DNA from 2 places in the Azohydromonas sp. genome. Region 1 is predicted to be linked to the other one. Evidence: predicted binding sites of a transcription regulator. Region 1 holds the regulator's gene; the other holds the start of a gene.

The links. Region 1 encodes FliA, which starts transcription of late flagellar genes. Its sites were predicted from a motif close to CTAAAGTTTNNNNNNNNNNNGCCGNTA; they were not measured.
Region 2: a site for FliA is predicted at 9,444-9,470, ahead of motA (flagellar motor stator protein MotA). Genes of this name have one in related genera too.

What each region holds. Positions count from the first base shown of each region.
Region 1 is NZ_DAOKZA010000031.1:24,190-39,839, forward strand. It holds gene PKC53_RS12380 (enoyl-CoA hydratase family protein) at 1-708, opposite strand, end outside; gene PKC53_RS12385 (MarR family transcriptional regulator) at 701-1,222, opposite strand; gene PKC53_RS12390 (bifunctional salicylyl-CoA 5-hydroxylase/oxidoreductase) at 1,219-3,567, opposite strand; gene flgF (flagellar basal-body rod protein FlgF) at 4,040-4,771, opposite strand; gene flgE (flagellar hook protein FlgE) at 4,872-6,119, opposite strand; gene PKC53_RS12405 (flagellar hook capping FlgD N-terminal domain-containing protein) at 6,148-6,795, opposite strand; gene flgC (flagellar basal body rod protein FlgC) at 6,797-7,201, opposite strand; gene flgB (flagellar basal body rod protein FlgB) at 7,242-7,655, opposite strand; gene flgA (flagellar basal body P-ring formation chaperone FlgA) at 7,795-8,523, shown strand; gene flgM (flagellar biosynthesis anti-sigma factor FlgM) at 8,666-8,965, shown strand; gene PKC53_RS12430 (hypothetical protein) at 9,034-9,435, shown strand; gene PKC53_RS12435 (CoA pyrophosphatase) at 9,511-10,173, opposite strand; gene PKC53_RS12440 (transglutaminase family protein) at 10,186-10,851, opposite strand; gene PKC53_RS12445 (methyl-accepting chemotaxis protein) at 10,897-12,261, opposite strand; gene PKC53_RS12450 (RNA polymerase sigma factor FliA) at 12,284-12,997, opposite strand; gene PKC53_RS12455 (flagellar biosynthesis protein) at 13,018-13,815, opposite strand; gene flhF (flagellar biosynthesis protein FlhF) at 13,829-15,415, opposite strand; gene flhA (flagellar biosynthesis protein FlhA) at 15,412-15,650, opposite strand, start outside.
Region 2 is NZ_DAOKZA010000001.1:108,631-124,280, forward strand. It holds gene PKC53_RS00475 (transglycosylase SLT domain-containing protein) at 1-409, shown strand, start outside; gene PKC53_RS00480 (GspH/FimT family pseudopilin) at 541-1,044, opposite strand; gene PKC53_RS00485 (flagellar regulator YcgR PilZN domain-containing protein) at 1,178-1,933, opposite strand; gene PKC53_RS00490 (flagellar protein FliT) at 1,967-2,266, opposite strand; gene fliS (flagellar export chaperone FliS) at 2,311-2,745, opposite strand; gene fliD (flagellar filament capping protein FliD) at 2,867-4,300, opposite strand; gene PKC53_RS00505 (flagellin) at 4,420-5,229, opposite strand; gene PKC53_RS00510 (flagellin) at 5,532-6,356, opposite strand; gene PKC53_RS00515 (glycosyltransferase family 2 protein) at 6,831-7,934, shown strand; gene flhD (flagellar transcriptional regulator FlhD) at 8,273-8,596, shown strand; gene flhC (flagellar transcriptional regulator FlhC) at 8,661-9,230, shown strand; gene motA (flagellar motor stator protein MotA) at 9,501-10,361, shown strand; gene motB (flagellar motor protein MotB) at 10,508-11,443, shown strand; gene cheY (chemotaxis response regulator CheY) at 11,467-11,865, shown strand; gene PKC53_RS00545 (protein phosphatase CheZ) at 11,883-12,515, shown strand; gene ppc (phosphoenolpyruvate carboxylase) at 12,927-15,650, opposite strand, start outside.

The sequences.
Region 1 (15,650 bases):
CTTTGTGATGCCGTTGGCGAACGTGGGGCCGTGCGCCAGCTCGTGCGCCATCGCCTGCGCGTCGCGCAGCAGGTCCTCGGGCGCGCACAGGCGGTTGAAGAAGCCCCAGTGGTGCGCCTCGTCGCCGGGCAGCACGCGGCCGGTGTACAGCAACTCGCTGGCGCGGCCGTGGCCGACGATGCGCGGCAGCAGCGCGCACGCGCCCATGTCGCAGCCGGCCAGGCCGACGCGGTTGAACAGGAACGCCGTCTTGCTGCGCGGCGTGCCGTAGCGGATGTCGCTGGCCATCGCGAGGATCGCGCCGGCGCCGGCGCACACGCCGTCGATCGCCGCGACGATGGGCTGCGGGCAGTGGCGCATCGCCTTGACGACGTCGCCGGTCATGCGCGTGAACATCAGCAGCTCGGGCGCCGGCAGGCCGATCAGCGGGCCGATGATCTCGTGCACGTCGCCGCCGGAGCAGAAGTTGTCGCCGGCGCCGGCGATCACGACGGCGTGCACGTCGCCGGCGTGGCGCAGGCGGCCGAACAGGTCGCGCAGCTCGGCGTAGCTGTCGAAGGTCAGCGGGTTCTTGCGCTCGGGGCGGTTGAGCGTGATCGTGCCGACGCCATCGGCCAGCGCCCAGTGGAAGTGCGCGGCCCGCCAGTCGCCGATCGGGCGGCGGTTGCCGGCGGCGAGCGCCGGGTCGAGGGGTTTGCGTTCAGTCATGGTCATCGTCCTCGTGGTGCAGCCCGAGCCGGACGCGGCCGAGCAGGTCGTGCAACTGGTGCTTCGCGCGCTCGTCGATGCCCGACAGCAGCTCGACGACCCAGGCCTCGTGGACCTGCGCGATCTGCTCGAACGCGCGGCGGCCTTCGTCGGTCAGCGACACGCGCCAGGAGCGGCGGTCGTCGGGGTCGCTGTCGCGGCGCACGTAGCCTTCCTTGGCCAGCTCGTCGGTCAGGCCGGTGATGTTGCCGCCGGTGACCATCAGGTAACGCGACAGCGCGTTCATGCGCAGGCCGTCCGGGTGGCGGTACAGCTGCGCGAGGTAGTCGAATCGCGCCAGCGTGATGCCGAAGCGCGCGCGCAGCCGCTGGCGGATCTCGCGTTCGATGTCGGTGCTGCACGCGAGCAGGCGCAGCCACAACCGCAGCGCGAGGTGGTCGTCGTGCGCCGCGCGCGCCTCGGCGCCGATGCGGTCGTCGGCCAGGCGCAGTGCCGAGCTCGCCCGGCGCGTCACGCCGGCTCCCTGAGTGCCGGCGCCGCGGCCTGTGCCTTCTCGCGTGCGAACAGCGACTCCATCTGCCCCTTGCCCGAGAGGTACTGCTTGGGCCAGGCGACGCCGGTCCAGCCGATCTTGGCCGCCTCGGCGAGGGTCCATGCCGGGTTGGCCAGGTGCGGGCGCGCGACGGCGCACAGGTCGGCGCGGCCGGCGGCGACGATGCTGTTGACGTGGTCGGCCTCGCTGATCGCGCCGACCGCGATCGTCGCGATGCCTGCCTCGTTGCGGATGCGGTCGGCGAACGGCGTCTGGTACATGCGGCCGTACACCGGCTTCTGCTTCGCGCTGACCTGTCCGCTCGAGCAGTCGATCATGTCTGCGCCGGCGGCCTTGAACGCCTTCGCGATCTCGACCGCGTCGTCGGGCGTGATGCCGCCCGGCACCCAGTCGTGTGCCGAGATGCGCACCGAGATCGGCAGGTGCCGAGGCCACGCGGCGCGGATCGCGCCGAACACCTCCAGCGGATAGCGCAGCCGGTTCTCGAGCGAGCCGCCGTACTCGTCGTCGCGACGGTTGGTCAGCGGCGAGATGAAGCTCGACAGCAGGTAGCCGTGCGCGCAGTGCAGTTCCAGCCAGTCGGCGCCGGCCTCCGCAGCGCCTTCGGCGGCACGCACGAACTCGGCCGTCACGCGGACCATGTCGGCGCGCGTCATGCCGCGGCTGATGCGGCTGACACCCTCCAGATACTGCTGCGGCGACGCCGAGACGACCTCCCAGTGACCGTCGTCCAGCGGGTGATCGGCGCCGGCGCCGTCCCAGGGTGCGTGGGTCGATCCCTTCGCGCCGCTGTGGCCGATCTGGATGCCGAACTTCGCGTCGCTGTGCGTGTGGATGAAGTCGGCGATGCGCTTCCACGCCCGCACCTGCGCGGCGGTGTACAAGCCCGGGCAGCCGGGCGTGATGCGGCCCTCGGGGCTGACGCAGGTCATCTCGGCGAACACCAGGCCGGCGCCGCCGAGCGCGCGCGCGCCGAGATGCACCAGGTGGAACTCGCCGGGCACGCCGTCGACGGCCGAGTACTGCGCCATCGGGCTGACGACGACGCGGTTCTTCAGCGTCACGCCGCGCACCGTGAACGGGGTGAACATCGGCGGCGGCGGCCGCACGCCGGCGGGCACGTCGAGCCCGGCGCCGCGTGCGAACCAGCGCTCGAAACCCTCGAGCCAGCCCCCGTCGCGCAGGCGCAGGTTCTCGTGGCTGATGCGCTGGCTGCGCGTGAGCATCGAGTACATGAACTGCTCGGGCGGCAGCGTGTCGGCGTAGCGGCGGCCGACCACCTCGAACCACTCCATCGCGTTCCACGCCGCGTTCTGCAGCCGCAGCACGTCGACTTCGCGCAGCGCCTGGTAGCGCTCGAGCACCTCGGGAATGCGCGCCGCGTCGTGGCCGGCGGCGTCGAACTGGCGCGTCAGCTCGATCGCGTCCTCGATCGCGAGCTTGGTGCCCGAGCCGATCGCGAAGTGCGCCGTGTGCACCGCGTCGCCCATCAGCACCACCGGCTGGCGTCCGTTGTGATGCCACCAGGTGTCGCACTTGACGCGCTGGAAGTTGAGCCACGCGCTGCCGCGCAGGTGGCGTGCGTTGCTCATCAGCTTTTCGCCGCGCAGGTTGGCGGCGAAGAGCTGCTCGCAGAAGGCGATCGACTGCTGCGGGTCGGCCTGGTCGAGTCCGTGGGCCTGCCAGACGTGCTCGGGGCACTCGACGATGAAGGTGCTGGTGGTCTCGTCGAACTTGTAGATGTGCGCCTGGAACCAGCCATGCTCGGTCTTCTCGAACAGGAACGTGAAGGCGTCGTACAGGCGGTTCGTGCCGAGCCAGATGTAGCGGTTGGGCCGCGTGACGATGTCGGGCCTGAAGACTTCGGCGTACCGGGCGCGGATCTTCGAGTTGATGCCGTCGCTGGCGACGATCAGGTCGGCGTCGGGGAAGTCGGCGTCGGCGTCGACCTCGGTCTCGAAGCGCAGCTCGACGCCGAGCGCCTCGCAGCGCGCCTGCAGGATGTTGAGCAGCTTCTTGCGCCCGATGCCGACGAAGCCGTGCCCGCCCGAGCGGATCACGCGGCCCTTGAAGTGCAGCTCGATGTCGTCCCAGTGGTTGAATGCCTGCTGGATCTCGCGCGCCGTCTCCGGGTCCCACTGGCGCATGTTGTCCATCGTCGCGTCGGAGAACACGACGCCCCAGCCGAAGGTGTCGTAGGGCCGGTTGCGCTCGACCACGACGATGTCGTGCCCCGGGTGGCGGCGCTTCATCAGCAGCCCGAAGTACAGGCCGGCGGGGCCGCCGCCGATGCAGACGATCTTCATGCTGGTCTCCCGCGGCGGTTGCGTGACGCCCGATGAATTACTTTAGTTGTCAATAGTTTAGCAGATGGATTAATTTCGGCAAGCCGGTTCCGGAAGGAGCGCGGATGACCCCTCGCCCGGCGAACGGGGCAGGCGACGGCGCCCTGAATCCATGCGTCGAGTTCCATGCGTCGAGCCGTGCGGACTGCGGATCGGCGCGCAGGGGTGGCGCGATCCCGCGTGCCTGACCCGGTGCACGGCACGCGGCACGGGCCAGCGGGTCGCGCGGCCTGCGCGCCATATGCGGCGCGAGTCGATGCAGGCCGCCCGGATCGCCGCAGGGTGGCGCAGGCGCCTGCGGCCGCGCGCCCCTTTCGCCGTCGCCGTTCCACGCCAGCGGCACGGGCGAGGATGGCACCGGACGCGGCGTACCGTCGGCCCGAGACTCAGGGCCCGGCGCCGCCCGCTGGCGTCGAACGTGTCCGCCGCGACGTCACATGCCGTTCGGCGTCAGCAGCCGCATCGCCTGCTGCTCCTGGCGCTCGGCGATCTGCAGCATCTTCATCTGCTGCTCGAACTGGCGCGCCGCGGTGATCATCGCGACCATCGTCTCGACCGCGCCGACGTTGCTGCCCTCGAGCGCGCCGGGCTGCAGCCGCGCGTCGGCGTCGGCGGCGAGGTCGCCGTCGGCGGCGCGGAACAACCCGTCGGTGCCGCGCTGCAGCGCAGCGTCGGGCGTGACCAGCTTGAGGCGGCCGACGACGACGCTGGTGCCGTCGTCGCGGCTGGCGCTGACGGTGCCGTCGGGGGCGATCGACGGCCGCGTGCCCGGCGGCACCGTGATCGGCCCGCCGTCGCCCATCACCGTCAGCCCGTGGCCGGTGACCAGGTTGCCTTCGGCGTCGAGGTCCAGCGCGCCGGCGCGGGTGTAGGCCTCGGTGCCGTCGATCGCCTGCACCGCGAGCCAGGACTGGCCCTTCATCGCGACGTCGAGCGCCCGGCCGGTGGGCTGCACCGTGCCGGCCTCGGGGTTGTATCCCACCGTCGACTCGAGCGCGTAGACGCGCGTCGACGCGCCGTCGCCGCGCACCGGCACGGCACGGAACGCCGCCAGCTCGGCGCGGAACCCGTTCGTCGACACGTTGGCCAGGTTGTGCGCGAGCACCTCCTGGCGCTGCATCGTCGCCTTCGCGCCGGACATCGCGAGGTAGATCATGCGGTCCATCGCTGCTCCTTCGGCGATGCGGTTGACGGACGAGGCCGACGAACGACGGGGCCGGACGGTCCGGCGCGACGCCGACCCCTGCCCGCCGTCCGATGCAGCCTCAACGCAGGTTGACCAGCGTCTGCATCGCCTGGTCGACGGTCTTGATGGTCTGCGCGTTGGCCTGGTACATGCGCTGCGCGGTGATCATCTTCACCAGCTCGGCGGTCAGGTCGACGTTGCTTTCCTCGAGCGCGCCGGCCTGCAGCACGCCCATGTTGCCCTCGCCGGGCACGCCCACGATCGGGTCGCCCGACGCGAAGGTGCGCGCCCACACGCCGCCGCCCTGCGGCTGCAGGCCCTGCGGGTTGCGGAACGTGGCCAGCTCGATCTGCCCGGCCGGCTGGCTCTGGCCATTGCTGTAGCGCGCCATCACGATGCCGTTGGGCTCGATCGTGATGCCGGCCAGCTGGCCCGCAGCGTAGCCGTTCTGCGTCATGTCGGTCACGCCGAACGGCGCACCGAACTGCGTCGTGCCGTCCAGGTCGAGTTCGACGGTCATCGGCACCGTCAGCGCCCCGGCGCTGTTGGTGGTGGCACCGATGTTCAGCATCGGCGGGGCGGGGTTGACCGTCACCGTGCCGCCGGTGCTGTCGAACGCCAGCGTGGCCACCGGCGCCGGCGGGTCGCCACCCAGAGGCTGCCCGTTGGCGGTCGCGAACACGTTCCAGGTGTCGTTGCCCGACTTCTGGAAGTAGTAGGTCAGCGCGACGTCCTGCCCCTTGGCGTCGTACACGGTCATCGACGTCGCGTTGTTGTAGGTCGTCGGGTCGGCGAAGTCGATCGCCGGTGCGGTGGCGACCGGGCCGGCGCGGGAGTCGAGGTTCATCTCGACCGCGATGCGGCTGGTCACCTGCGGGTCGATGCCGGCGGTGGGCAGCTTCAGCGCCATCGCCTGGCCGGGCTGGATCACGCCGGCACCGTCGGCCGGGTAGCCCATCAGCCGCAGCCCCTGGTTGTTGACGATGAAGCCGTCGCGGTCGACCTTGAACTGGCCGTTGCGGCTGTACATCACCGGGTTGACGCCGTCGGTGACCTGGAAGAAGCCGCCGCCGTTGATCGCCAGGTCCATCGCGTTCTCGGTGACGCTGATGTTGCCCTGCGTGAACTGCTGCGCCACCGCGACCAAGTTGGTGCCGATGCCGATCGCATTCGCACCGGCGCCGTTGAGCGCCGCGGCGTACATGTCGGAGAACTCGGCACGCGCCGCCTTGGCGCCGAAGGTGTTCGCGTTGGCGATGTTGTTGCCGATGATCTCGAGGTTCTTGCTCGTCGCGTTCAGGCCCGACAGGCCCTGCTGGAATGCCATGGAACGTCCTTTCGGGGAAGGTCACGGGTCAGTTGAACGCCTTGATCTCGGCGTACGGCATGCTGCCGGCGTGGCGCAGCTCGAGCAGCAGCTCGTCGCCGGTGCTCACCGCGTCGACGCGGTCGCGCATCAGCGGCGTCGAGGCCACCGCCGTCGTGCCGCTGCGGGCCACGACGCGGAAGCGCTCGCCCAGCGTCGCGTCGACGCCGTCGGCGGGCAGCCACTCGAAACCGTGGCGCCCGGCGCCCATCGCGCCGAGCTCGATCGTGTCGACGACGACGCCGGCGCGGCTGAGCACCTCGACCTGCACCCGGTCGGCCGACGACGCCAGCTCGAAGCCGCCCTGCGGCAGGCCCTCGTCGTTGGCCGACAGCCAGTTGCCTTCGACGACCACGTCGCGTCCGACCAGCGTCGCGCCCTGCAGCGCCTGCATCTGCGCGAAGCGCCCGCCCAGCGCCTCGATGCTGCCGTTGAGCCGCTCGATGCCCGAGACGGTCTGGATCTGCGCCATCTGGCTCGTGACCTGCGCGTTGTCGAGCGGGTTCAGCGGGTCCTGGTTCTTCATCTGCGCGACCAGCAGCTTGAGGAACCGGTCCTGCGCGTCGACGTCGCCGCGCGCCTTCGCGGCGGTCTGCGTCGCGGTGCCGTTGCCCGACAGGGCGTCGACGGTGCTCATCTCACTGGCCCATCTGCAGCGTGCGCGTGAGCAGCTGCTTGGTGGTGTTCATCACCTCGACGTTGTTCTGGTACGAACGCGACGCCGAGATCATGTTGACCATCTCCTCGACCGCGTTGACGTTGCTGTAGGTCACGTAGCCGTCGGCGTCGGCGCCGGGGTGCTTCGGGTCGTGCACGCGGCGGCCGGGGGTGGCGTCCTCGCGCACGGTGCTCACGCGCACGCCGGCGTTGCCGGTCTCGCCGAAGAAGTGCGTCGCGAACGTGACCTGCCGCGCCTTGTAGGCCTGCCCGTCGGGCCCGGCCACCGTGTCGGCGTTGGCGAGGTTCGACGCGACGACGTTCAGGCGCTGGCTTTGCGCGCTGACCGCGCTGCCGGCGACGTGGAAGATGTTCATCAGGCTCATGTGGGCTCCTGTTCGGCGGCGGCGGTGCGGCGGCGCGCGGTCACTGGCTCTGGCCCTTGATCGCGTCGAGCATCGTGCGCACGCTGCCGTTGATGAAGCGCAGCGTGGCCTCGTACTTCACCGCGTTGTCGGCGAACGAGGCGCGCTCGCGGTCCATGTCGACGGTGTTGCCGTCGAGGCTGGTCTGGCTCGGCGCGGCCCAGCGCAGGTGCCGCCCGGCGGCCGGCGCGGCGGTGGCGACCAGGTGGGTGGCGGCGGTGCGCTGCAGCGTCGCCGGGGCCGCGCCACCGGCGGCGGTGGCGTCGCGCAGCGCCTGCGCGAAGTCCATCTCGCGCGCCTGGTAGCCCGGGGTGTCGGCATTGGCGATGTTGCTGGCGATCAGGCGCTGGCGCTCGGCGCGCAGCAGCAGCGCCTGCGACTGGAAATCGAGCACCTGGCTGAAACGCGGGATCATCGTCGGACGGCTCGCGCCGGGGAGGTGGAAGCTGCGGGCCATTCTCGGCAGCGGCCCTGCGGCCATCGCCCCGATAAACGCGGCTGCGACGGCGCAATTCGGCGCGCTGCGCGGCGAATCGCGCCCTACATTGGCCGGCGTGGAACTCCGTGCCCGCCTCGCACCGACCGTGCCGCTGCGCCGCGCCCGCCTGGCGGCGCTGGCGCTGGCGTGGCCGCTGCTGGCGGCGGGCGATCCGTCGCCGATCGACGACGCGGTGCTCGACGCGGTGCGTGCGCGCGCCGCCGAAGCCGCGCGTGCGCTGCCGGCGCTGCCCCCGGACGCACGGGTGCAGGTCCAGGTGGGGCGCCTCGACCCGCGGCTGCGGCTGGCGCCTTGCCAGCGCATCGACACCCGGATGCCGGCGCCCACCGGCGGGGCGATGCGCGGCGCGCTGCGCCGCGTCGACGGCCCCAAACGCTGGCAGGTGCACCCGCCCCTGACCGGGCAGGTGCTGGCCCCCGGCTGGGGCGCCGCCGCCGACCTGCCGGCCGGCACGCCGCTCGGCCCCGAGCACCTGCGACGCGGCGAGGTCGACCTGGCCGACGGTGGGCTCGGCGCCGACGACCCCAGCGCCTTCGGCCGCCGGCTGGCGCGCCCGCTGGCCGCCGGTGCCCCGCTTCGCGCCACCGACCTGCGCGCGCGCCAGTGGTTCGCCCCCGGCGACGTCGTGCAACTGGTTGCCGTCGGCCGCGGCTACCGCGTCAGCGGCCAGGGCCAGGCGATGGCCGCCGGCATCGAGGGCCGCCGCGTGCGCGTGCGCACCGACGGCGGCCGCATCGTCACCGGCGTGCCGGTGGCGCCGGCTCGGGTCGAGGTGGCGCTTTGACCGCGACGCTGGCCCGCGGCGGGGCCCCGCGAACGCGGGAGGGCGGCAAAATGGTCGTCGATCGGCCTCAAGTCGGCGCCGCGCACACCGATAGTGCGGACATGTCGAACAGGTCGCGTCGCTGCGACTGCTGGAGTTCACGATGAAGATCGGCCCGCTCGAGCCCAAGGTTCCCGTCGCCCCTGCCGGCAGCGACCGCGCCGCCGCGGCCCCGGCCCAGGCGCATCCGGCCACCGCCGCGCACGAGCCGAGCGCGCAGGTCGCGCTGTCGCCGGCGGCGTCGTCGCTGCTGGTGCACGACGGCAACGCCGAGTTCGACGCCGAGAAGGTGCAGCGCATCGCGCAGGCGATCCGCGACGGCCGTTACGAGGTCAACGCCGAAGCCATCGCCGACAAGCTGATCGCCAACGCGCGCGAGTTGCTCGACCGCTCGTCGCACTGAGCGCCCGCGCGGCGGCGCCCCGCCGCGTTCGTCCCACTTGCCCGCGGCCGCTGCCGCCACCGCCGTCCATGCCGCCGACCGTCGCGCCGACCGCCCCGCCTTCCCCCGCCGCCGATCCCGCCCTGGAGGCGGCGCTCGCGCGCGTCGAGCAGCACCTGGCGCGGCTCGGCGAGGCGCTGCGCGAACGCCACGGCGACGACATCGAGCGCCACTCCGGCGAACTGCACCGCGCGCTCGCGGCCGCGGTGCAGCTGTTCGCGCAGGCCGCGCGCCGCGGCGGCGTGCCCGCCGAGCTGCGCCAGCGGCTGGCGCACACCAGCGGCCAGGTCGCCGCGCAGCGCGAGTCGCTGGCGCGCGCCACCGCCGCGCTCGACCGCGCGATCGACGTGCTGATGCCCGCCGCCGCGCACGGGCTCTACGCCGCCGCCGGCAGCAGCGAGCGCGCCGGGCTCGGCAGCACGCAGGTCTGAACCCCCGGCCACCCCGCATCGCCGAGCGGCACCCTCCCCACGCGGGGAGCCAAGGCGCCGCGGGGGCGCTTCGGGTCATCGCCAGGCGAACTCGGGCTGCTCGAAGTGCGCGACGCGCGTCGCGCGACCCAGCAGCACCACCTCCCTGAACTGGTACAGCATCGCCGCCGTCGGCGCCGCGACCCAGCTGTCGCCCAGCGGCATGCGCAGCACCGGGTGCTCGTGCCCGGGCAGCGCGTCGAGCAGCGGCGCGTCGGCGCGCAGCAGCTCGCGCAGCGCGACGCGGTGCACGCTGTCGACCTCGACGCGGTCGGGCTGCATCGCGCGCGCCGCGCCGGCCCACACCACCACCGGCGTGACGACGAAACCCGAGCGCGTGACGATGTCGTCGAGCCGGCCGAGTACGTCGTGCGGCGACAGCGCCAGCCGCAGTTCCTCGGCCAGCTCGCGCAGCGCGGCCTGCTCGGCGGTCTCGCCGGGGTCGAGCCGCCCGCCCGGCAGCGCCCACTGGCCGGCGTGGCGGCGCAGTTGCAGGCCGCGTCGGGTCAGCAGCAGCGCCGCGTCGCGGCTCCAGCCGTCGCGCAGCGGCAGCCCGGGCAGGCCGGCGCCTGGGCCTTCGTCGGTGATCGCCAGCGCGACGGCGGCGCCGTGGCGACCGTCGTCGAGCGGCAGGGCCCGGCGCTCGAACGCCGCCAGCCGCGCACGCACGCGCTCGCGCAGCCGCGCGTCACGGCGCATGCGGACCGGTGTTCACGCGTTCTCGCGCTCGACGTCGGCGGTGAAGCTGTCCGCCGACACCGGCTCGGCGACCCAGTTCGGGTAGGTCGCGACGATGTCGGCGGCGATGCGCTCCAGCGGCATGTCGTCGAAGCTGCCGCGCTGGTGCACGTACTCCATGTGGCGCTGGCCGGCGCGGTCGTAGGGGTGGTAGATCGAGTCGCTGACGCCGTCGAACTCGAGCGGCAGCAAGCCGAAGCGCTCGCACAACCCGAGGTTGAACGCCGGCGTCGCCTTGCGCCACGCGCCGTCGAGCCACAGCTCGGTGTAGCCGTGCCAGATGTACAGGTCGGTGCCGAGCAGGCGGCGCAGCCGTTCGGTGCTGAGGTGGTTGCGCACGTCGGCATAACCCAGCCGCGCCGCAATGCCCACCGCGCGCGCCGCCGCGGCCAGCAGTGCGGCCTTCGGCACGCACCAGCCGTAGCCGCGCGCGAGCACGCCGCTGGCGCGCATGCCGTCGGCCGACAGGTCGATGCGGTACGGGTCGTAGCGGAAGCCGTCGCGCACCGCCAGGTACAACGCGACCGCGCGCTCGCGGTCGTCGTCGCCCACCGCGTGGCGGCGTGCGAAGTCGACGACGTCGGGGTGGTCGCTGTCGATCAGCGGCGTCGGGGCGAGCGTGGCGGCGGTCGGTTCCATGCGCGCAAGCTTAACCGGCGCCGCGGCCGGCGCGGCTGCGCCGGATCAGAACTTGAAGGCCAGCCGCAACCCGCCCCAGTGGCGGCCGTCGACGGTGATCGGCGCCGCGGCCTCCTTCATGACCACGAAGTTGCCCCCGCCCATGTCGCGGCGGTAGGTCTGCAACAGGAACGGGCGCTGGTTGCGCGCGCTGGCCAGCCCGGTGCGGTCGTTGAAGATGCGCCGCCCGCGGCTGTTCGCGGCGTTCCACAGCGTGTCGCCGGCGCGCTGCGGCTGGTTGTACTTCTGGTTGTGGCAGGGGATGTAGCCGTTGCGGTCGACGGCGATGCCGAACACCACCTTGTCGGACAGGCGCAGCAGCTTCTCCTGCACCTGCGGGAACAGCCGCTCGGCGAGGGCGACGAAGCGCGTCATGTGCTGCTGCGGGTCCGTGCCGGGGATCGGCACGTAGGTCTCGTCGAACAGCCCGGGCACGCCGATGGCGCCGCTGCGCAGCGCGTCGTCGAGCAGCTGCGAGATCTGCGCCGCGGCCTGCTGCGCGGCACGGATGTACGGCGTGTCCTCGGTCTCGACGCCGGCGTGGGCGACCATCTCGATCAGCGACTCGCTGACCTTGAGGAACGACTCGCTGCGCCCGAGCGCGCTGTCCAGCGCCTGCGCGCTGCGCCGCATGTCGGCCTCGATCTCGCCCATGCTGCGGTTGACCTCGGCGGTGACCTCGCGGCTGCGCCGCGCCGCGTCGGCGATGCGCGCGACGCCGTCGTCGACCTGCGCCAGCGCGCGGTGCACCGCGCCGACGTCCTTCCCGCCCGCTCCTTCGGCACGCGACTGGATCTCGCGCGCCAGCGCGGCGATGCGCCCGTCGAGCCGGCCGACGGTGTCCATGATGTGCTTCGACGACTGCTCGACCTTGGCCGCCAGGTCCTTCACCGCGTCGGCGACGACGCCGAAGCCGCGGCCGGCCTCGCCGGCGCGTTTGGCCTCGACGCTGGCGTTGAACGCCACCAGCCGCGTCTGCAACGCGATCTGCGTGATCTCGCCGGCGGCGCCCGAGACTTCGCGCAGCGTGTCGACGATGCCGCCGACCTCGCCGCCGACGGCCTGCACCGCGTCGCGCGCGGCGGCCACCGCGGCCACGCCCTGCTCGGTGTGCGCGCCGATCGCCTGCTGCACCTGCGCCACCTCGTCGAGCCGGCGCGCCAGCACCTGCGCCGACTGCGCCAGCCGCGTCGACACCTTCTGCGTGTCGTCGATGACGCCGCGCACCTCGGCGGCCTCGCGCCCGAGGTGCGCCGTCTCGCTGGCCAGGCGGCGCACCAGCGCCTCGGCGTCGACGCCGGGTGGCGCGGGGTCGGGTTCGCTCGCCGGGATCGCGGCGGCTGCGGCGCCGCGGCGGAACAGGGTCAGCATCTCGGTCTCCTCGGGGTTCGGGTCACCAGTCGCGCAGCTTCGCGCGCAGCCGCGCGATGCTCTGGCTGTGCAGCTGGCACACGCGGCTCTCGGTCACGCCGAGCACCGCGGCGATCTCCTTGAGGTTCATGTCCTGCTCGTAGTACATGCTCATCACGAACTGCTCGCGCTCGGGCAGGTTCTTGATCGCCGCGACCAGCGCCTCGCGCATGCGCCGGTCCTGCAGCAGTCCCATCGGGTTGGCGTCCTCGTCGGCGACATGGCGGTCGAGGTAGCTGTCGTCGCCGTCGTCGCCGCTCATGTCCTCGAGGTAGACGAGCTGCGTGCCGCGCACCTTGCCCAGCAGTTCCTGGTACTCGCCCAGGCTCAGCCCCATCTCGGCGGCGATCTCGCTCTCGTTGGGCGCGCGGCCGAGCTTCTGCTCGAGCTTGTGCACCGCGGTCTCGATGCTGCGCTGCTGGCGGCGGTTGCCGCGGCTCATCCAGTCGCTGCCGCGCAGCTCGTCGAGCATCGCGCCGCGGATGCGCTGCGTCGCGAAGGTCTCGAACTGCACGCCCTGCGCGGCGTCGAAGCGGCCGAGCGCGTCGTTCAGCCCGATCATGCCGACCTGGATCAGGTCGTCGATCTCGACGTTGGCCGGCAGCTTGGCGATCATCTGGTGCGCCAGGCGGCGCACCAGCGGGCTGTACTGCTTGAGCAGGTGGCTGTGGTCGAGTCGGCCTTTGGCGGTGTACATCGGTCGGGCTCCGGGGATCGTCAGTTCCAGGCCGGCGCGTGCGCCGGCGTCGGGGTCGCGAGGGTGGCGTGCACGGGCACCGGCGCGTGCGGGCGGTCGTCGACCGGCTCCAGCAGAGCGCGTGCCACCCGCAGCAGCGCCGCGTCGGGTGCCTCGGCGGGGTCGCCGGCCGGGTCGACCGCGGCCCAGTCGTGCAGCGCGGCGCCGAGGAAGCGGTCGGCACAGCCGGCGAGCTGGGGCGCGATGCGCTCGCGCCGCGGCGAACTCGCCGACACCGCGAGCAACAGGTCGAAGCTCATCAGCCCGTGGCGCAGCGCCAGCCGCTTCAGGCTGGCGTAGGCGTCGGTGACGCTGGCCGGGTGGTCGGCGGCCATCAGCACCGGGCGCACCGGGCGGCGCATGAACAGCCGCGCCAGGTCGCCCGCGCCGGCGTGCACGACGATCACGTCGGCGCGCGGCGCGGCGTGGGCCAGCGCGTCGAGCAGCCGCGCGGCGCTGCCGCGCGTGTCGACGTGGCGCAACGGCAGCCCGCGGGCGGCCAGGTACGAGACCTCGGGCGACAGCGCCTCCACGCACGCGCCCAGGTCGAGCCGGCTGAGCTCGTGCGGCGCCGGCGAGGTGTCGGCGGCGTCGACGACCAGCGTGCGGCGACCCAGCGCCGTGAAGGCCGCGGTCAGCCGCTCGAGCAGCACGCCGGCGAACGGCACACGCGCGTTGGCCACCAGCGCGACGTGGCCGATGCGCGGCCCGGCGAACAGTCGCCGCAGGCCGTCGGCCTGGTCCAGCGGCGCGGGGCGCGAGGCGTAGAAGTCGAGCATCACGACCCGGCGCTCAGGCGTGCAGCGCGGCCGGTGCGGCGGCCGCGGGCAGTGCGGCGAACACCAGGCTGACGTCGTCGCGGTCCATCTGCCAGGCACCGGGCGGCTGTGCGCGCAGCGCGCGCTGCACCAGCGCCTGCGACGACAGGCGGTGCCAGTCCTCGGGCACGCGCTGGCCGTTGGCCACGCCGAGCAGGTGCAGCTTGTGGCGGATCAGCGCGTCGAGCGCCGGCCCGAGCTTGACCGCCTCGTCGATCTTGCTGAGCACCGCGCCGCGGCAGGCGCTGGCGCGCCACGACAGCATCACGTCGTCGATCGTCTCGCCCTGCGCGGCGGCGTTGACCACCAGCAGCTTCTGCACGCTGCGGTGCTGCAGCATGTCGAGCAGCTCGCGCGTGCGGCTGTCGCGCTGCGCCATGCCGGCGGTGTCGATCAGCACCATCTTCTTCGCGCTCAGCAGGTCGAGCAGGTCCTCGAGCGACGCGCGGTCGTGCGCCGTGTGCACCGGCACGCCGAGGATGCGCCCGTAGGTGCGCAGTTGCTCGTGCGCGGCGACGCGGTAGGCGTCGAGCGTGATCAGCCCCAGGTGCGCGGCGCCGTGGCGCGTGGCGAAGGCGGCCGCGATCTTCGCGGTGGTCGTGGTCTTGCCGACGCCGGTCGAGCCGATCAGCGCGAACACGCCGCCGAGGTCCTCGACCGGCGGTTCCTGCTCGGCGGCGGCGAGGTTGCGCTCCAGCACGCCGGCGGCCCAGGCCACCGGGTCGGCGATGTCGGCGGGCAGCGCCTCGCCGAGCTTGCGGATCAGCGCCGGCGAGAAACCGGCGTCGAGCAGGCGCTGGCTGAGCGTGGCCTGCGCCGGGCTGCGCTGCAGCTTCTCCATGAATGCCAGCGCGCCGAAGCGCTGCTCGATCAGCCCCTTCATCGCGCGCAGCTCGTTCATCATCTCGGCCTGGTCGCGCCGCGACGCGCCGGTGTCGACGCCGAAGCCGGGATCGACGCGGATCTCCTCGTGCAGCACCGGCGCGCGCTGCGCCTGGCGCGGCGACGCGGCGTCGGTGGCACGCACCTCGGTGGCCGGCATCGGCGCGACGACCGGGGCGACGGTCGCCTGCGGCGCGGTCGGTGGCACGGCGGCCGCGGGCACCGGATCGGCCGCGGCGGCGGCGCGCGGCTTCGGCGCCAGCGCCGCCTGGCGGCGCTTGAGCATGCGCTCGCGCACGTAGTCCTGGAACGACAGCGTGCTCATCGACAGGCGTTCGACGTCGCGGCCGACGTCGGTGTCGAGCTCGGCATCGGGCTCGGGGCTTTGCGTCGGCGCGAAGTCGCGCTCGAGGTCGAGCCTCGGTTCGACGCGCTCGCCGCGGTGCAGGGCCGCGGCGGCGCGCGCCTCGAGCCGCTCGGGCGTCGGCGCCGGCTGCGCCTTCGGGGCGGTCTGCGCGACGCGTTCGATGTGCTGCAACCCGTCGCTGGGCATCGCCAGCACCTCGACGCCGTCGGCGCAGGGCCGGGTCGACAGCACCACGGCGTGTTCGCCGAAGGCCTGCCGCACCGCGTGCAGGGCCTCGCGCGAGGTGCGGGCGGTGAAGCGCTTGACGTTCATGCGGTGCCTCCGATGATCGAGCCGATACGGATCGTGTGGGTGTCAGGGATCTCGCTGTGGCCGAGCACCTTCAGCCGCGGCGCGGCGCGGCGCAGCAGCTGTGCCATCGGTGCGCGGATCGCGTCGGGCACCAGCAGGCAGGCGGGCACGCCCAGGTCCTCCTGCTGGCGCGAGGTGTCGGCGGCGCTGCGCGCCAGCGTGTCGGCGATGCCGGGGTCGAGCGCGGCGCCGTGCG
Region 2 (15,650 bases), on a different contig from region 1:
ATACCAGCTGCAGCCGCACCTGGTGCTGGCGGTGATCCAGGCCGAGTCGAACTTCGACTCGCTGGCGCTGTCGCCGAAAGACGCGCGCGGGCTGATGCAGCTGATCCCCGACACCGCGGCGCGCTTCAACGTGCGCAACGCCTTCGACCCGGTGCAGAACCTGCGCGGCGGCATGGCCTACCTGCGCTGGCTGCTGGCGTATTTCGAAGGCGACCTGACGCTGGCGCTGGCGGCGTACAACGCGGGCGAGGGCGCGGTCGAGCGCTACCGCGGCATCCCGCCGTACCGCGAGACGCGCGCCTACGTGCGCCGCATCCTCGAGACGGTGGGCGCGGTGTTCCACCCCTACGACGCCAGCGTCACGACGCCGTCGTCGGTGACGCGGGTGCGCCGCACCGCGGCGCGATAGAAGGGGCACCCCGAGGCGCCTTCGGCGCCTCCCCCTCGAGGGGGCACCGCCAGCGCACCGGCTGAGCCGGATCCGCGGCGGTCGCTCGATCGCGTCGTGCCCTTGCGTGGTGGATGCGCGAAGCGCGGCCTTCAGCAGGCGGCGACGCCGGGCATCGGCGCACTGGGGCTGCACACGCGCGCGCGGCCGGCGGCGTGCACACGCACCTCGGCGGCGTGGCGGGCGCCGGCGCGCCACTGGCCGGCGGTGCCACCGTCGCTGCGGCCCGAGGCCGGGTCGAAACGCACCGGCTGGCCGGCCGGCAGTGCGACGCCGCCGTGTTCGCCCGCCGACACCACCCGCAGGGCGCAGTTCGGCACCGGGGCACGGCAGTCGCAGCCGGGATCGGCGCTGACCGCGTAGCACCAGTCGCGTTCGCCGGCGCGCGGCAGCAGGTACACGGGCACGCCGCGCTGCGCGGCCTCGCTGCGCGCCAGCGCCAGGTCGAGCGCCATGCCTTCGGCGGCGGCGAGCAGGCGGTGGCGGGCGGTGAACTCGCTGTAGCTGGGCACCGCCAGCGTCAGCAGCACCGCGGTGACCGAGGCCACGAGCAGCGCCTCGATCAGCGTGAAGCCGGCGTGCCGTCGCGGTCGCATCACCGTGGGTGGTCCTGCGGCCAGCGCGGACCCGGCTCGGCCGGCGCGCCGGCGACGCCCCCTGGCACCGACGGGGTCCCGGCGTGGCCCGGGGAGGACGGGGAGGAGGCAGCGCGGGCGCTGCGCGGGTGGTTCATTCGAGCGACAGCAGACGGCGGCGCTTCTGCGTGTGGTCGATGTAGCGCTGCAGCGCGCGCTGGGCGTCGCCGTCGAGCTCGTCGAACGAGCAGCCCAGGCGCACGCCGCCGCTGTCGGCGTCGAGCGAGGTCACGTGCTGCAGCGTCAGCGTGACGGCGAAGCGCGTCGACGCGTCGAGCTCGACGCGCACGCCGTGCAGCCGCGCGCCCGGCGCCAGTGGCGGCACGTCGTCGGGCACGAACAGCGCGCAGCCGCCGATCGACACGTCGATCACTCGCAGCGCCAGCGACATCTCGGGCAGCGACGGGTGGCGCAGCATCGCCACCGCGGCGCTGCGCGGGGGCGTGCGCACGCGGTAGCTCTGCCGGCGCTGGAAGCGGAACATCTCCTGCGGCAGCTCGGCGTGCAGCGTGGCGCCGCCGGCGCCGTGCACCAGCAGCGGCGCGGCCAGGTCGAACTGCAGCTTGACGTGGTCGAGGTAGCCGACCACCAGCGCCTCGCCCGCGTCGACCAGCCGGGCCAGCTGCGGCTCCGACGGGTCGGCCACCAGGCTGAGCTTGCCTCGCGCGGTGTCGACGGTCCACAGCGTGGTGCGCAGGTGCGCCCCGTTGGGGGCGCTGACGAACAGGTCGGCGCCGGCGTCGAGCAGGCGGCGCAGCAGCGTGACGATCTCGGCACGCGAGCCGACGCGGAACTCGTCCATGCCGTCGCCGAAGGCGCCGAGCGGGGCGGGCTGGGTGTCCTGGAACATCGGGCGGGTCGTGCGCGGCCGGCGCGTGGAGCGTCAGTGCAGCGTCTTGCGCTTGCCGGCCATCATCTGGTCGAGGTCCTCGAGCCAGGGCTCGGCCAGGTGGCGGATCTCGGCGTCGTTGACCAGGATGCGCTGCATCAGCCGCGCCTTGGTCTTCTGCTCGTCGGCGGCCAGCGGCTGGCCGCGCGCGGCCTGCTTGAGCTGCGAGATCAGCAGCACGCAAGCGCCTTCGAGCTTGACGACCTGGTCCCAGTCGCCGACCTTGGCCGCGGCCAGCATCTCGGCGCTGGCCCGTTCGATGGCCTGGTAGTAGTTCAGCAGGGTGGTGTTCATCGTGCTCGAAGTCGTCATGGCGTCGCAGCGGCGCATGGCCGTCGTCAGGAGGCGGCAGGCGCGCGTCGGGGGGCGATCGCGACCCACGCCTCGTGGATCGGCTGCATCAGGCTCATGCACTCGTCGAGCAGCGCCTCGCGGTTGAGCAGGTTGGCCTCGGTGAGCCGGCGCGTCACGTAGAGGTACAGGTCGTCGAGGTCGCGCGCCAGCGCGCCGCCGGCCCGCGGGTCCAGGCCGGCGCGCAGGCCTTCGTCGACGATGCGCACGGCGCGCGAGATCGCGGCGCACTTCGTCGCCACGTCGCCACGGCGCATCGCTCCGCGCGCCTCGGCGACGGCCGTGGCGTAGCCGTCGAACAGCATGCTGATCAGCTGGTGGGGGTCGGCGCCGGCAACGCCGATCTCGACGGCGGCCTTGTGGTACGGGTTGGCGCGGCCGGCGGGCAGGGGACGCACGGCGGTGTCTATGGCGGCGGTCATGCTGGGTGGCGGCTGAAGTGGTTGCAGGGGATATCGGACCCCCACGGCGACGACTTGAGCGCCGCCCATCGGCAAACAGGGGTGCCGAGGCACCCCTGCTTCGCCGGCCCGCGCCGCGGCGTCAGTCGGTCGAGCGGTTGAACTGCGCGATCTGCTGCGTCATGTAGCTGGCCAGCCCGTTGAGCTGGCCGAGCTGCGCGTCGAGCGCCGTGTACTGGCGCAGCAGGCGCTGCTCGGTCAGCGCGACCCGGTCCTCGAGCCGCTGCTGTTGCGACCGGTTGGTCTTCAGTCGAGCGTTCAGTCCGTCGGTGCGGCTGTCGAGCACGCCGTCGTTGCCGAGCACCGCGTCGAGCCAGTCGTCGAGACGGTGCGCGAAGCCGGTGGCCGCGGCGTCGCCGGTGGCGGCGAACAGCTTGCGCAGTTCACCGAGGTTGGACAGCGCGTTGTCGAGCTTGCCGCCGACGACCTTGATCGTGCCGTCGGTCTGCGCGTCGAAGCCGATGTCGGACAGGCGGGTGAACACGCTGCTGGCCGTGCTGTTGTCGCCGATCAGGCCGCGCAGCTTCGAGGTGAGCATCGCCACCGAGCGGTCGCCCTGCAGCGGGCCGGAGCCGTTGCCGCCCGGATCGACCTTGGTCTGCTGGCGCAGCAGGGTGACGACCTCGTTGTACGCGGTGACGAACTCGTCGATCGACCTGCGAAGGCTCTCGGCGTCGGGGCTGACCGAAACCAGGACCGGGTCCGTCCCGGCCTGCGTCAGCGTCAGCGACAGGCCGCCGACGACGTCGCTCAGCGTGTTCGAGGTCGAGCGGACCGCCAGGCCGTCGATCTCGGCCAATGCGTCGGCGGCGCTCTTCGTACGCGCGAGGTGGCTCGCGCCGCCCGACGCGTCGAAGGCGAGTGCCGACAGGCCGCCGGCGTCGGTGTCGTTGCCGTCGCCATCGCCGCTGACCTGGATGCGAAACCCGTTCTCGACGCCGGTGTCGCGCGAGCGGATCACCAGCCGGGCCCCGTTGGCGTCGTTGACGATGCTGGCGCTGACGCCGGCTTCGGCGGCGTTGATGCGGTCGCGGATGCCCTCGAGCGTCTGGTCGTCGGGGCCGATGACGACCTCGATCGCGCTCGATCCGGGCTTCGGCACCGCAGGCATGGCGTCCCAGTCGCCGAGCTCGATGCGCAGCGTGCCTTGCCCGACGACCGCGGTGCGGTCGGCGTAGGCGCCCGACGCCAGCGACTGGCCCGAGGCCAGCTGCTGCACGACGACGCTGTAGCTGCCCGCCGGCGCGCCGGGGGAGACGCTGGCGGCGACCGCCTGGTTTCGGCTGCTGGTGGCGGTCACGGCCCCCCAGGTGTCGGAGCGCGTGAGGTTCGACGCCGCGGCCTGCAACGTCGCGAGCGCGCTCTGCAGCTTGCCCAACGCCGAGATCTGCGTCTGCATCTTCGACGCCGACGACTGCAGTTGCTCGATCGGCCGGCGCTCGATGGCCAGCAGCTGCGAGACGATCGACTTCACGTCGAGGCCGCTGCCGACGCCGGGTGCGGAGATCGTGGCCATCGAGAAGGCTCCTGCGCGGTGAAATGGTGATCACCCCGCGGCGCGGCCGGGCCAGGCGCGGGGTGAGATGATTTCGGCAGTGGCCGGCGCGCCTTGAGCGCGCCGCGCGGTCGGCGCGGTCAGCGCTGCAGCAGCGCCAGCACCTGCTGCGGCAGCTGATTCGCCTGCGCGACCATCGCGGTGCCCGCCTGCTGCAGGATCTGCGCGCGCGAAAGGTTCGCCGTCTCGGCGGCGAAGTCGGCGTCCATGATGCGCCCGCGGGCAGCGGCCTGGTTCTCGGCCGCGATCTGCAGGCTGGCGATGACCGCTTCGAAGCGGTTCTGCGCCGCACCGTACAGCGCGCGGGAACCGTTGAAGTCGTCGAGCGCGGCATCGATCGTGGCCAGCTGGGCGCTGGCGCTGGCCTGCGTCAGGATGTCGCCGGCGGCGAAGGTGCCGCTCAGGTCGGTGGTGGTGATCGTGACGACCTCGCCGGCGTTGGCCCCGACCTGGAAGTCCTGACCGCCGCTGACGGTCAGGATCGTCTGACCGTTGAACTGGGTCGTGGTGATCGTACGGTCGATCTCGAGCGCGAGCTGCTGGTACTCGGCGTCGAGGTTCTGCAGGTCGCCCGTGCTGTTCGTCGCGTTGGCGGCCTGCACCGCGAGTTCGCGCATGCGCTGCAGCATGTCGCCGATCTTGCCCAGGGCGCCTTCGGCGGTCTGCGCCAGCGAGATGCCGTCGTTGGCGTTGCGGATCGCGACGTTCATGCCGCGCACCTGCGCGTTCATGCGCTCGGCGATCGCGAGGCCCGCGGCGTCGTCCTTCGCGCTGTTGACGCGCAGTCCCGACGACAGGCGCTGCATCGACGTCGCCAGCGACGTCTGCGACGTCGACAGGTTGCGCTGGGCGTTCAGCGACATGATGTTCGTGTTGATGGTCTGCGGCATGCTTCACTCCGAGAGGTTCGCCGGACTCGACCATCGGGCAGGGCTGCGACGATGCGGCGCCGCGTCCCACCGGTGGCCACCGATGGCAGGCTCCGGACGTGGGGAGCCTGTGGTGGCGGATTCTTCAGCGGTGCCGGCCGGTGCGATGCGACGAACACCGGGGTCTTCGACGGCCAGATCGCGCCGTCGGCCGATGCACCCGGCACGCAAAGGAAAACGGGAGCCGTCGATGACGGCTCCCGTTCGCGGGCCATCGGGCGGCGACGCCGCCCCGTTCGCCGGGGCGGCGGCACACGCCGAGATCAGCGCAGCAGCGACAGCACGCTCTGCGGCAGCTGGTTGGCCTGCGCGATCATCGCGGTGCCCGCCTGCTGCAGGATCTGCGCGCGCGACAGGTTCGCCGTCTCCGACGCGAAGTCGGCGTCCATGATGCGGCCGCGCGCGGCGGCCTGGTTCTCGGCCGAGATCTGCAGGGTCGAGATGATCGACTCGAAGCGGTTCTGTGCCGCGCCGTAGAGGGCACGCTCGCCGTTGACAGCCGTAAGCGCGGCGTCGATGTCCGTCAGCGCGTCATTCGCGTTGGCGACGGAGTCGACCCCGCCGGTGGTCACGTCGGTGATCGCGGTGGCGCCCGCCATGTTGGTGGTGGTGATGGTCACCGTTTCGCCATTGTTGGCGCCGACCTGGAAGGCCATGGCACCAGCACCCGTGGAGAGAATGGCGATGCCGTTGAACTGCGTGCTCGTCAGCGTGCGGCCGATCTCGGCCGCCAGCTCGGTGTATTCCGCGTCGAGATTGGTGCGGTCGTCAGTGCCATTCGTCGCATTGGCCGACTGCACCGCGAGTTCGCGCATGCGCTGCAGCATGTCACCGACCTTGCCGAGCGCGCCTTCGGCGGTCTGCGCCAGCGAGATGCCGTCGTTGGCGTTGCGGATCGCGACGTTCATGCCGCGGACCTGCGCGTTCATGCGCTCGGCGATCGCCAGGCCGGCCGAGTCGTCCTTCGCGCTGTTGACGCGAAGACCCGACGACAGACGCTGCATCGACGTGGCGAGCGAGGATTGCGTGGCGCCGGTGTTGCGCTGCGCGTTCAGGGAGATGACGTTGGTGTTGATCGTCAGTGCCATTTGAGCAAACTCCTTTTACGGTTAGACGTGCCCGGCTCCGGTGCCGGCTTGCACCTGGCGTTGCGGCACCCGCCGCACGCCAACTACAACCCCGCAACGGCCGGCGGCCGCGTCGGGATGCCCGACGTCGGAGGGCGAGGCGCGGCGGGATTCGACTCCCGCCACTCCTTGACCGTCCAACCGGACCACGTACCCGAAGGCTCGAGTGCGTTGGTCCGGATATCGGAGGGGTTTCCCGCGTTCTTTAGCGGATTTTTTCCGGTCCTGTCGTGGCAGGTGTCTCTCTGCGTTCGCGCGTCGCGCGGCGGTGTCGCGCCGGGACCTGCGGGCGGGAACCCGCCATTTCGGTCACCGTGGCCGCGCCTTGAGCGTGCGAACGCATCGGTGATTTGCACGCCGCAGGGGCGCTTGTTCCGCGGACAGCCCGGCCGAAGGTGACCGTCCAATCCCAGTTCGTCAATCTCGCGCACTCCCATGGCTCGCCAACGCGTCTCGCTCGTCGTCATCGCTCGCAACGAAGCGCCCCGAATCGCGCGCTTGCTGCGCAGCGTCGCGTCATGGGTCGACTCGATGCTGGTGCTCGACACCGGCTCGGCCGACGACACCGCGGCCGTCGCACGGACCTGCGGCGCGCGCGTCGAGCACTTCGACTGGTGCGACGACTTCGCCGCCGCTCGCAACGTCGCGCTGGACGCGGCCGCAGCCGACTGGCACCTGGTGCTCGACGCCGATGAATGGTTGATCGACGGAGGCCCGGCACTGCGCGCGTTGGCATGCACACCGCCTCGCTTTGTCGGACGCGTGCATCTGGAGGACCGCTTCTACGATGGGCAGTGGCGCATCGCGCACAGCCACATCAGTCGCGTGCTGCCCGGACGGGTGCGCTACCGCGGTCGGGTGCACGAGCAGCCCAATCACGGTCTGCCGCAACGGCGCCTCCCGGTGCGGGTCGGTCACGACGGCTACGGACCGGGCGAGCTGGCACGCAAGCGCGGTCGCAACCGTGCACTGCTGCACGCGGAACTCGCCGCGCGCAGCGACGACCCTTACCTCTGGTACCAGTTGGGCAAGGATCACGGTGTCTACGAAGAGCACCACGCTGCCAGCGACTGCTTCGCGCGGGCATTGCAGCTGGCCCGCGTCGATGAACCTTGGCGCTTCGACCTGGTGGCGCGCTGCCTGTACTCGATGAAGTGCTGCGCGCGCCACGAGGCCGCGACCGCGCTCGCCGAGGCCGAGTTGGAGCGCTGTGCCGAATCGCCCGACTTCTTCTTCGCGGTCGGTGACCTGCTGCTCGATCGCGCCGCGCAGGACCCGCGGCAGGGCGAGGCCCTGCTGCCGCTGATCGAGGCGGCGTGGACGCGGTGCCTGGAGATCGGCGAGCGTCCCGAACTGCACGGCGCGGTATCCGGGCGCGGCAGCCACCTCGCGGCCCACAACCTTGCCGTGCTGTACGACACCCTTGGACAGTCGCAGCGCGCGGCGGACATGCGCCGCTTGCGCTTCGCGCCCAGCGTGCCGCCGTGCCATCACGACGTTGAGGGTGCCCGGCGATCGGCCGTCGCGCACGTGGGCTGATCGGTCGACACCCCCGCCCCGCACTCGCCTGCGCCTCGCCGCGGCCGTGCTGGCGCCTGGCGCGAGCGGCTTGCGACAGTCGTGGGTCGGAGTGCCTGCCCGGTGGACGCCGGGTGTCGCCTCCGCATCGGTCGACGCTGGCGGCCTGTGGACCGCGCCGTCCTTGGCGGGGCACCCGTGCCGGTCGGCCGCCGGAGGATGTAGGAATTTCTCCGACAAGCCCCGCAGACAAACCGGGACTCAAGCCACCGAACTGCCCTGATAACCGCACCCAGTTCGCGCTTCTACAGTTCGTTGCACACCGTCACCGAAACCCACCGCGAACCAAGGAGCCACCGATGAACGCCGACCAGATCCTCGCCGAGATCCGCGAAGCCAACCTGTCGTACCTGATGCTGGCGCAGAGCCTGATCCGCGGCGACCGCGAGCAGGCGCTGTTCCGCCTCGGCGTGTCGGAGGACACCGCGACGATGATCGCCGCGCTGACCCCGGCGCAGATGATGAAGATCGCCTCGGGCAACACGCTGCTGTGCCGCTTCCGCATGGACGACGACCTGGTGTGGAGCCTGCTGACCAGCCACGGCAAGGGCGCGGCCAACGAGAGCGTCAGCCGCCTGCACGCGTCGATCCTGATGGCCGGGCGCCATCAAGAGGCGGCCTGAGGCGGCCCGAGGCTGCGCGCGCACCGCGACACCGACACACGCACACGCACAGGAGGGAGAACCCATGGCCCGCAACAAGAGCATCCTCACCGAGGCGCGCCAGATCGAGCGCGCGGTCACGCTGATCCACCTCGGCGCGCGGCTGCAGGTGCTCGAGTCCGAGACCGACCTCAGCTACGAGCGCCTGCTGCGCCTGTACAAGGAGGTCGCTGGCAAGAGCCCGAGCAAGGGCCAGCTGCCGTTCTCCACCGACTGGTTCATGACCTGGCAGCCGAACATCCACGCCAGCCTGTTCCTGAACATCCACGAGTACCTGAACAAGGCCGCGGCGCTCGACGAGATCGACGTCGTCATCAAGGCCTACCAGCTGTACCTCGAGCAGACGCAGTCGCAGGGCCTCGAGCCGCTGCTGTCGGTCACGCGCGCCTGGCGGCTGGTGAAGTTCGTCGACAACGGCATGCTGACGATGACCCGGTGCCGCAAATGCGGCGGGCACTTCGTGACGCACCCGCACGAGATCGCCAAGCACTACGTGTGCGGGCTGTGCAACCCGCCGGCGCGCGCCGGCAAGGGCCGCGCCAGCGGGGCGCTGCACCTGGGCCCGGCCGGCGAACGCACCGGCGCGGTGCACTGACGCGATCGCGGCGCGGCGTGGGGGGCGGGGGGCTCAAGCCCGCCGCGCGCGTGCCGATACCGGACACGAAGGGGTCGCCCCCCGGCTTTAATTGCCCGTCTCCCCCTGGCACAGCCCTCTGTGCTTTTCGCGGGGGGTCGCCATCGGCCCGCCGCTTTTTCGTCGGCGCCACCGCCTGCGCGCCGCGCGAGAAGCGCGGACATCGGGGCCTGATTCAAGTCGTTTCGGGCGGCGCCGATAACGGGCGCAAACCTCCGCAGCGCCACAAGCATGTTCGTCATCATCGGCTGGGTCGTCGCCCTGGCTGCCGTGTTCGGTGTCTTCATCGCGCACGGCGGCAACATCGGCGTCGTCATGGCGGCGCTGCCGTTCGAGATGGCGGCCATCGGCGGCGCCGCGCTCGGCGCGTTCATCGCCACCAACCCGCCGAAGGTGCTCAAGGCCACGGCGCGCGGGCTGGGGCTGTGCTTCAAGGGCAGCAAGTACACCAAGGCGCGTTACATGGAGCTGATGGCGCTGCTGTACGACATCCTGCAGAAGGCGCGCAAGGAAGGGCTGATGTCGATCGAGAACGACGTCGAGCAGCCCGAGAGCTCGCCGATCTTCCAGAAGTACCCCAACGTCGGCGGCGACCACCACGTGGTCGAGTTCGTCACCGACTACCTGCGCATGATGGTCTCGGGCAACCTCAACGCGCACGAGATCGAGTCGCTGATGGACAGCGAGATGGAGACCCACCACCACGAGTCGCACGCCGCGGTGGCCGCGCTGCAGCGGCTGGCCGGCGGCCTGCCGGCGTTCGGCATCGTCGCCGCGGTGCTCGGCGTGGTCAACACGATGGGCTCGGTCGGCCAGCCGCCGGCGGTGCTCGGCGCGATGATCGGCTCGGCGCTGGTGGGCACCTTCCTCGGCATCCTGCTGGCCTACGCCTTCGCCGAGCCGCTGGCCGGGCTGCTCGAGCAGAAGCTCGACGAGCAGTCCAAGGAGCTGCACTGCATCAAGACCACGCTGCTGGCCAGCATGCAGGGCTACGCGCCGCAGGTGGCGGTCGAGTTCGGGCGCAAGGTGCTGTACTCGACCGAGCGGCCGAGCTTCGTCGAACTGGAAAGCCACGTGAAGGGGAAGAAGTGAGGCCCCCCCCCGAAGCGGCTTCGGCGCCTCCCCCCCAGGGGGGCGCCGCCGGCGGACCGGCGAAGCCGGATCCGCGGCGGCCGCTTGAACGTGCCGCTCGCGCCTTCGGCGCTTGCGGCCACTCCACCGATACGCAGGGGTGAGCCGTGGCGGGGGATGCCAAGAAGCTGCAGCCGATCATCATCAAGCGCGTGCGCAAGGGCGGGCACGGCCACCATGGCGGCGCGTGGAAGATCGCCTACGCCGACTTCGTCACCGCGATGATGGCGTTCTTCCTGCTGATGTGGCTGCTGGGCAGCACCACCGAGGGCGACCGCAAGGGCATCGCCGACTACTTCAGCTCGCCGCTGAAGATCGCGCTGCTGTCGTCGGGCTCCGGGTCGGGCGACGCGTCGCACGTGATCAAGGGCGGCGGCCAGGACCTGACGCGCACCACCGGCCAGGTCAAGCGCGGCGAGATCGCCGCGCCGCGCGCCACCGTCAACCTGCAGGCGCTGAAGGAGGAGCAGCAGCGCGCCGAGCGCGCGCGGCTCGAGGAGCTGAAGCACAAGGTCGAGCGCCAGATCGCCGCGCACCCGCGCCTCGAGGCGCTGGCCGCGCAGATTCGCCTGGACATGACGCGCGACGGGCTGCGCATCCAGATCGTCGACGAGCACAACCGCCCGATGTTCGCCAGCGGCAGCGCGGTGGTGCAGCCGTACATGCGCGAGCTGCTGCGCGAGATCGGCACCGCGCTGGCCGAGGTGCCGAACCACCTCACGCTCGAGGGCCACACCGATGCCGCGCCGTTCGCCGGCGGCGAGCGCGGCTACAGCAACTGGGAGCTGTCGGCCGACCGCGCCAACGCGTCGCGCCGCGAGCTGGTCGCCGGCGGCCTGCCCGACGACCGCGTGCTGCGCGTCCAGGGGCTGGCCGCGAGCACGCCCTTCGTCGAAGCCGACCGCTTCCACGCGCAGAACCGGCGCATCAGCATCATCGTGATGAACCGCGACGCCGAGGACCGCTTCTTCCGCACCGCGCCCGAGGTGGCCGAGGCCCTCGGCGCGGCGCCCGCTTCGCCACCGCTTGCCGCATCCCGCTGAGGCCCTGCCCCGAGAGAACCCCCATGAGCAACCCGACCGACCTGAAGTTCCTGATCGTCGACGACTTCTCCACGATGCGGCGCATCATCCGCGGCCTGCTCAAGGAGATGGGCTGCCACCACGCCGACGAGGCCGAGGACGGCGCGATCGCGCTGAACATGCTGCGCGCGCAGAAGTTCGACTTCGTCGTCAGCGACATCAACATGCCGAACATGAACGGCTTCGAGCTGCTCAAGGCGATCAAGGCCGACGACGAACTGAAGCACCTGCCGGTGCTGATGGTCACCGCCGAGGCGCGCAAGGAGGACATCGTGCTCGCCGCGCAGAGCGGCGCGGCCGGCTACATCGTCAAGCCCTTCACCAAGGCCACGCTCGAGGAGAAGGTGCACAAGATCATGCAGAAGCTGGCGGCCACCGCCTGAACGACGGAGACGCGACGATGAAGATGGACGACCTCTCCGTGCTCGCACCGCAGATGGCCGCGCAGGCCTCGCCCGAGATCTTCCAGCAGCTCGGCGCGATCACGCGCCAGCTGCACGACACGCTGCAGCAGCTCGGCGTGATGCCCAAGCTGCAGCAGGCCGCCGACGGCCTGCCCGACGCGCGCAGCCGGCTGAACTACATCGCCAACAAGACCGCCGACGCGGCCAACAAGGTGCTCAACTCGGTCGACCAGGCCAAGGCCGAGCACGGCCACATCAGCGAGCAGACGCGGCGCATCGCGCAGGCCATCACCGCCGATCCGGTGCGCGCGGTGGCCTCGGGCGCGGTGCTGAACTTCGTCGGCGACGTCGAGGCGGCCACTGCGCGCATCGACCGGCACCTGACCGACATCATGCTGGCGCAGGACTTCCACGACCTCACCGGCCAGGTGGTCGCCAAGGTCGTCGCGCTGGCCACCGACCTCGAGGACAGCCTGATCAAGCTGCTGGTGCAGGCGGCGCCGCCCGAGCAGGCGCAGAAGGTCGAGGCCGCGGTGCTCAGCGGCCCCGTCGTCGACCCCGAGGGCCGCACCGACGTCGTGAAGAACCAGAGCGAGGTCGACGACCTGCTGGCCAGCCTGGGGTTCTGAACGCTCTGCCGCCGCGGGCCGCCCGCCGACTGTGCTGTCCGCCGCCGTTGATGCGCGATCGGGCCGCCGGGGCGCCCTGTTGCGCTCATGTCCCCCGGCGCCCGCCTTCGGCAGGTGCCTCCTCCTTGACTTCGCTCCACAGGGCCCCCCGGCGACCCGATCGTTGAGCCGTGGCGCACTGGGTCGCTCGCAGGCCACGACGGTGGACCACCAAGGTCGGTGGGTGGCTGCCGCAGCGAAGTGAAGGAGGAGGCGTCGACCGCAGGTCGGCGCCGGGGGACATGAGCGGAGGCAGCCACCCGCCGGCCTTGGCACGCGACTGTCGCAGTACGCGCTCCAACCATGCCATGACCGCACCCACCGAGCCCGGTCCGCTCGGCCGAGCGGGCGGCGCCGGAGGCGCCCTGCGCCTCAGCCCGTGTTGCGCAGCGCCGCTGCGATGCCGTTGATCGAGATGTGGATGCCGCGCTGCAGCCGGTCGGTGGCCGCCTCGGCGTCGCTGCGCCGGCGGAAGCGCCGCATCAGCTCGACCTGCAGGTGGTTCAGCGGGTCGATGTACGGGCGGCGGTGGTCGAGCGAGCGCGCCAGCGCCGGGTTGCCGGCCAGCCGTTCGCGCTCGCCGGTGATCAGCGCCAGCGCCTCGTGCGCGCGCAGCCACTCGGCCTCGATCGCCGCGAAGATGCGCCGGCCCAGCCGCCGGTCGTCGACCAGTTCGACGTAGCGCCGCGCGATGCGCAGGTCGGTCTTGGCCAGCACCATGTCCAGGTTCGACAGCAGCGCGCGGAAGAACGGCCAGCGTCGGTGCATGCGCTGCAGCAGCGCCAGGCGAATGCGCCGGCGCGCCGCGTCGGTGCCGAGGAACGCCTCGACCGCGGCGCCGAATCCGCACCAGCCCGGCAGCGCGACGCGGCACTGGCCCCAGCTGAAGCTCCACGGGATCGCGCGCAGGTCGGCGATCGAGGGCGACACCCGGCCGTCCTTCGGGCGCGACGCCGGGCGCGAGCCGAGGTTCAGTTCGGCGATCTCGCGGATCGGCGTGGCCGCGAAGAAATAGTCGGCGAAGCCGGGCGTGTCGTACACCAGCGCGCGGTAGGCCCGGTGGCTGGCCTCGCTGAGCTCGGCGGCCGCGTCGAGGAAGGCCTTCGGCGCGCTCTTCGTCGGGTGCAACAGCGTCGCCTCGAGCGTCGCGGCGACCAGCGTCTCGAGGTTGCGGCGGCCGATCTCGGGGTTCGCGTACTTGCTGTTGATCACCTCGCCCTGCTCGGTAAGGCGGATCTGCGCGTCGACCGTGCCCGGCGGCTGTGCCAGGATCGCCTCGTAGCTGGGGCCGCCGCCGCGCCCGACGGTGCCGCCGCGGCCGTGGAACAGGCGCAGCCGCACGCCGCGCAGCTCGCCGTCGGCGGCGAACAGCGCCGCCAGCGCGACCTCGGCGCGGTACAGCTCCCAGTTGCTCGTGAAGAAGCCGCCGTCCTTGTTGCTGTCGCTGTAGCCGAGCATCACCTCCTGCTCGCCGCCGCTGCGCTCGACCATCGCGCGCACGCCCGGCAGCGCGAAGAAGGCGCGCATGATCGGCTCGGCGCGGCGCAGGTCGCCGATGGTCTCGAACAGCGGCACGACGATCAGGTCGCTGACGGCGGCGTCGTTCAGCGTGCCGCGCACCAGCCCGGTCTCCTTGAGCAGCAGCAGTTCGAGCAGGTCGCTGACGTCCTCGGTGTGGCTGATGATGCAGTGGCGCAGCGCCGCGGGGCCGTGGCGCCGGCGCGCCTCGAGCGCGGCGTCGAACACCGCCAGCTCACGCTGCGCGAGCGACGAGTAGGCATGGCCGACGACGCGCACCGGCCGCGCGTCGTCGAGCAGCGCGAGCAGCCGCGCGCGCTTGCCGGCCTCGTCGAGCGCCGCGTAGTCGGCTTCGAGCCGCGCGGCGGCGAGCAACTCGGCGACGACCGCCTCGTGGCGGTCCGAGCTCTGGCGCAGGTCCAGCGTCGCGAGGTGGAAGCCGAACACCTGCACCGCGCGCCGCAGCGGCGCCAGCCGCGGCGCCACCAGCGCCGCCGCCTGGTGGCGGCGCAGCGACGTCTCGATGACACGCAGGTCGGCGAGGAACTCGTCGGCGGTGGCGTAAGGGTCCTGCGGCGCCACCGCGTGGCGCAGCGCCTCGGTGCCGGTCAGCGCGTGCAGCGTCGCCGCCAGCCGCGCGTAGATGCCGGTCAGCGCGCGGCGGTACGGCTCGTCGGCGCGGTGCGGGTTGCGGTCGGGGCTGCGTTCGGCCAGCGCGGCCATCTCGGGCGTCACCGGCGCGAGCAGCTGCGACAGCGACAGCTCGGCGCCGAGCTCGTGCACCTCGGTCAGATAGAAGCGCAGCGCCACCTCGGCCTGGCGCGCGAGCGCGGTGCGCAGCGTGCCGGCGTCGACGTGGGGGTTGCCGTCGCGGTCGCCGCCGATCCAGTGCCCCATGCGCAGGAAGCTGGCCACCGGGTGGCCGGGCAGCGCGCGCTCGAGCTCGGCGTACAGGCGCGGGATCTGGCGCAGGAAGGTCGCCGGGTAGTAGCTCAGCGCGTTCTCGATCTCGTCGTCCACCGTCAGCCTGGCGTGGCGCAGCATGCGGGTGAGCCACAGCTGGGTCACGCGCGCGCGCAGCAGCGCCTCGTTGTCGGCGCGTTCGGCATCGGTGGCCAGCGCGTCGCGGCGTGCGACGAGTTCGGCGACATCGCGCTCGGCGTCGAGGATGCTCTTGCGCTGCACCTCGGTGGGATGCGCGGTGAGCACCGGCGAGACGTGCGCGCGTTCGAGCACGCGCGCGACGTCGGCGGCGCGCACGCCGGCGCGCGCCAGGCGCTCGAAGCACGCCGCGAGCGAGCCGGCCTGCAGGTCGCCGCGCGCGGCGCGCAACGTGCGCCGGCGCACATGGTGGCGGTCCTCGGCGATGTTGGCCAGGTGGCTGAAGTAGCTGAACGCGCGCACCACGCTGACCGCCTGTTCGACCGACAGGTTCTTCAGCAGCCGGTCGAGCGCCCTGCCGGCGGCGGCGTCGCGCTTGAGCCGGTACGCCACCGACAGCTGGCGGATGCGCTCGACGAGCGCGAAGGCCTCGGCGCCTTCCTGCTCGCGGATGACGTCGCCGAGGATGCGCCCGAG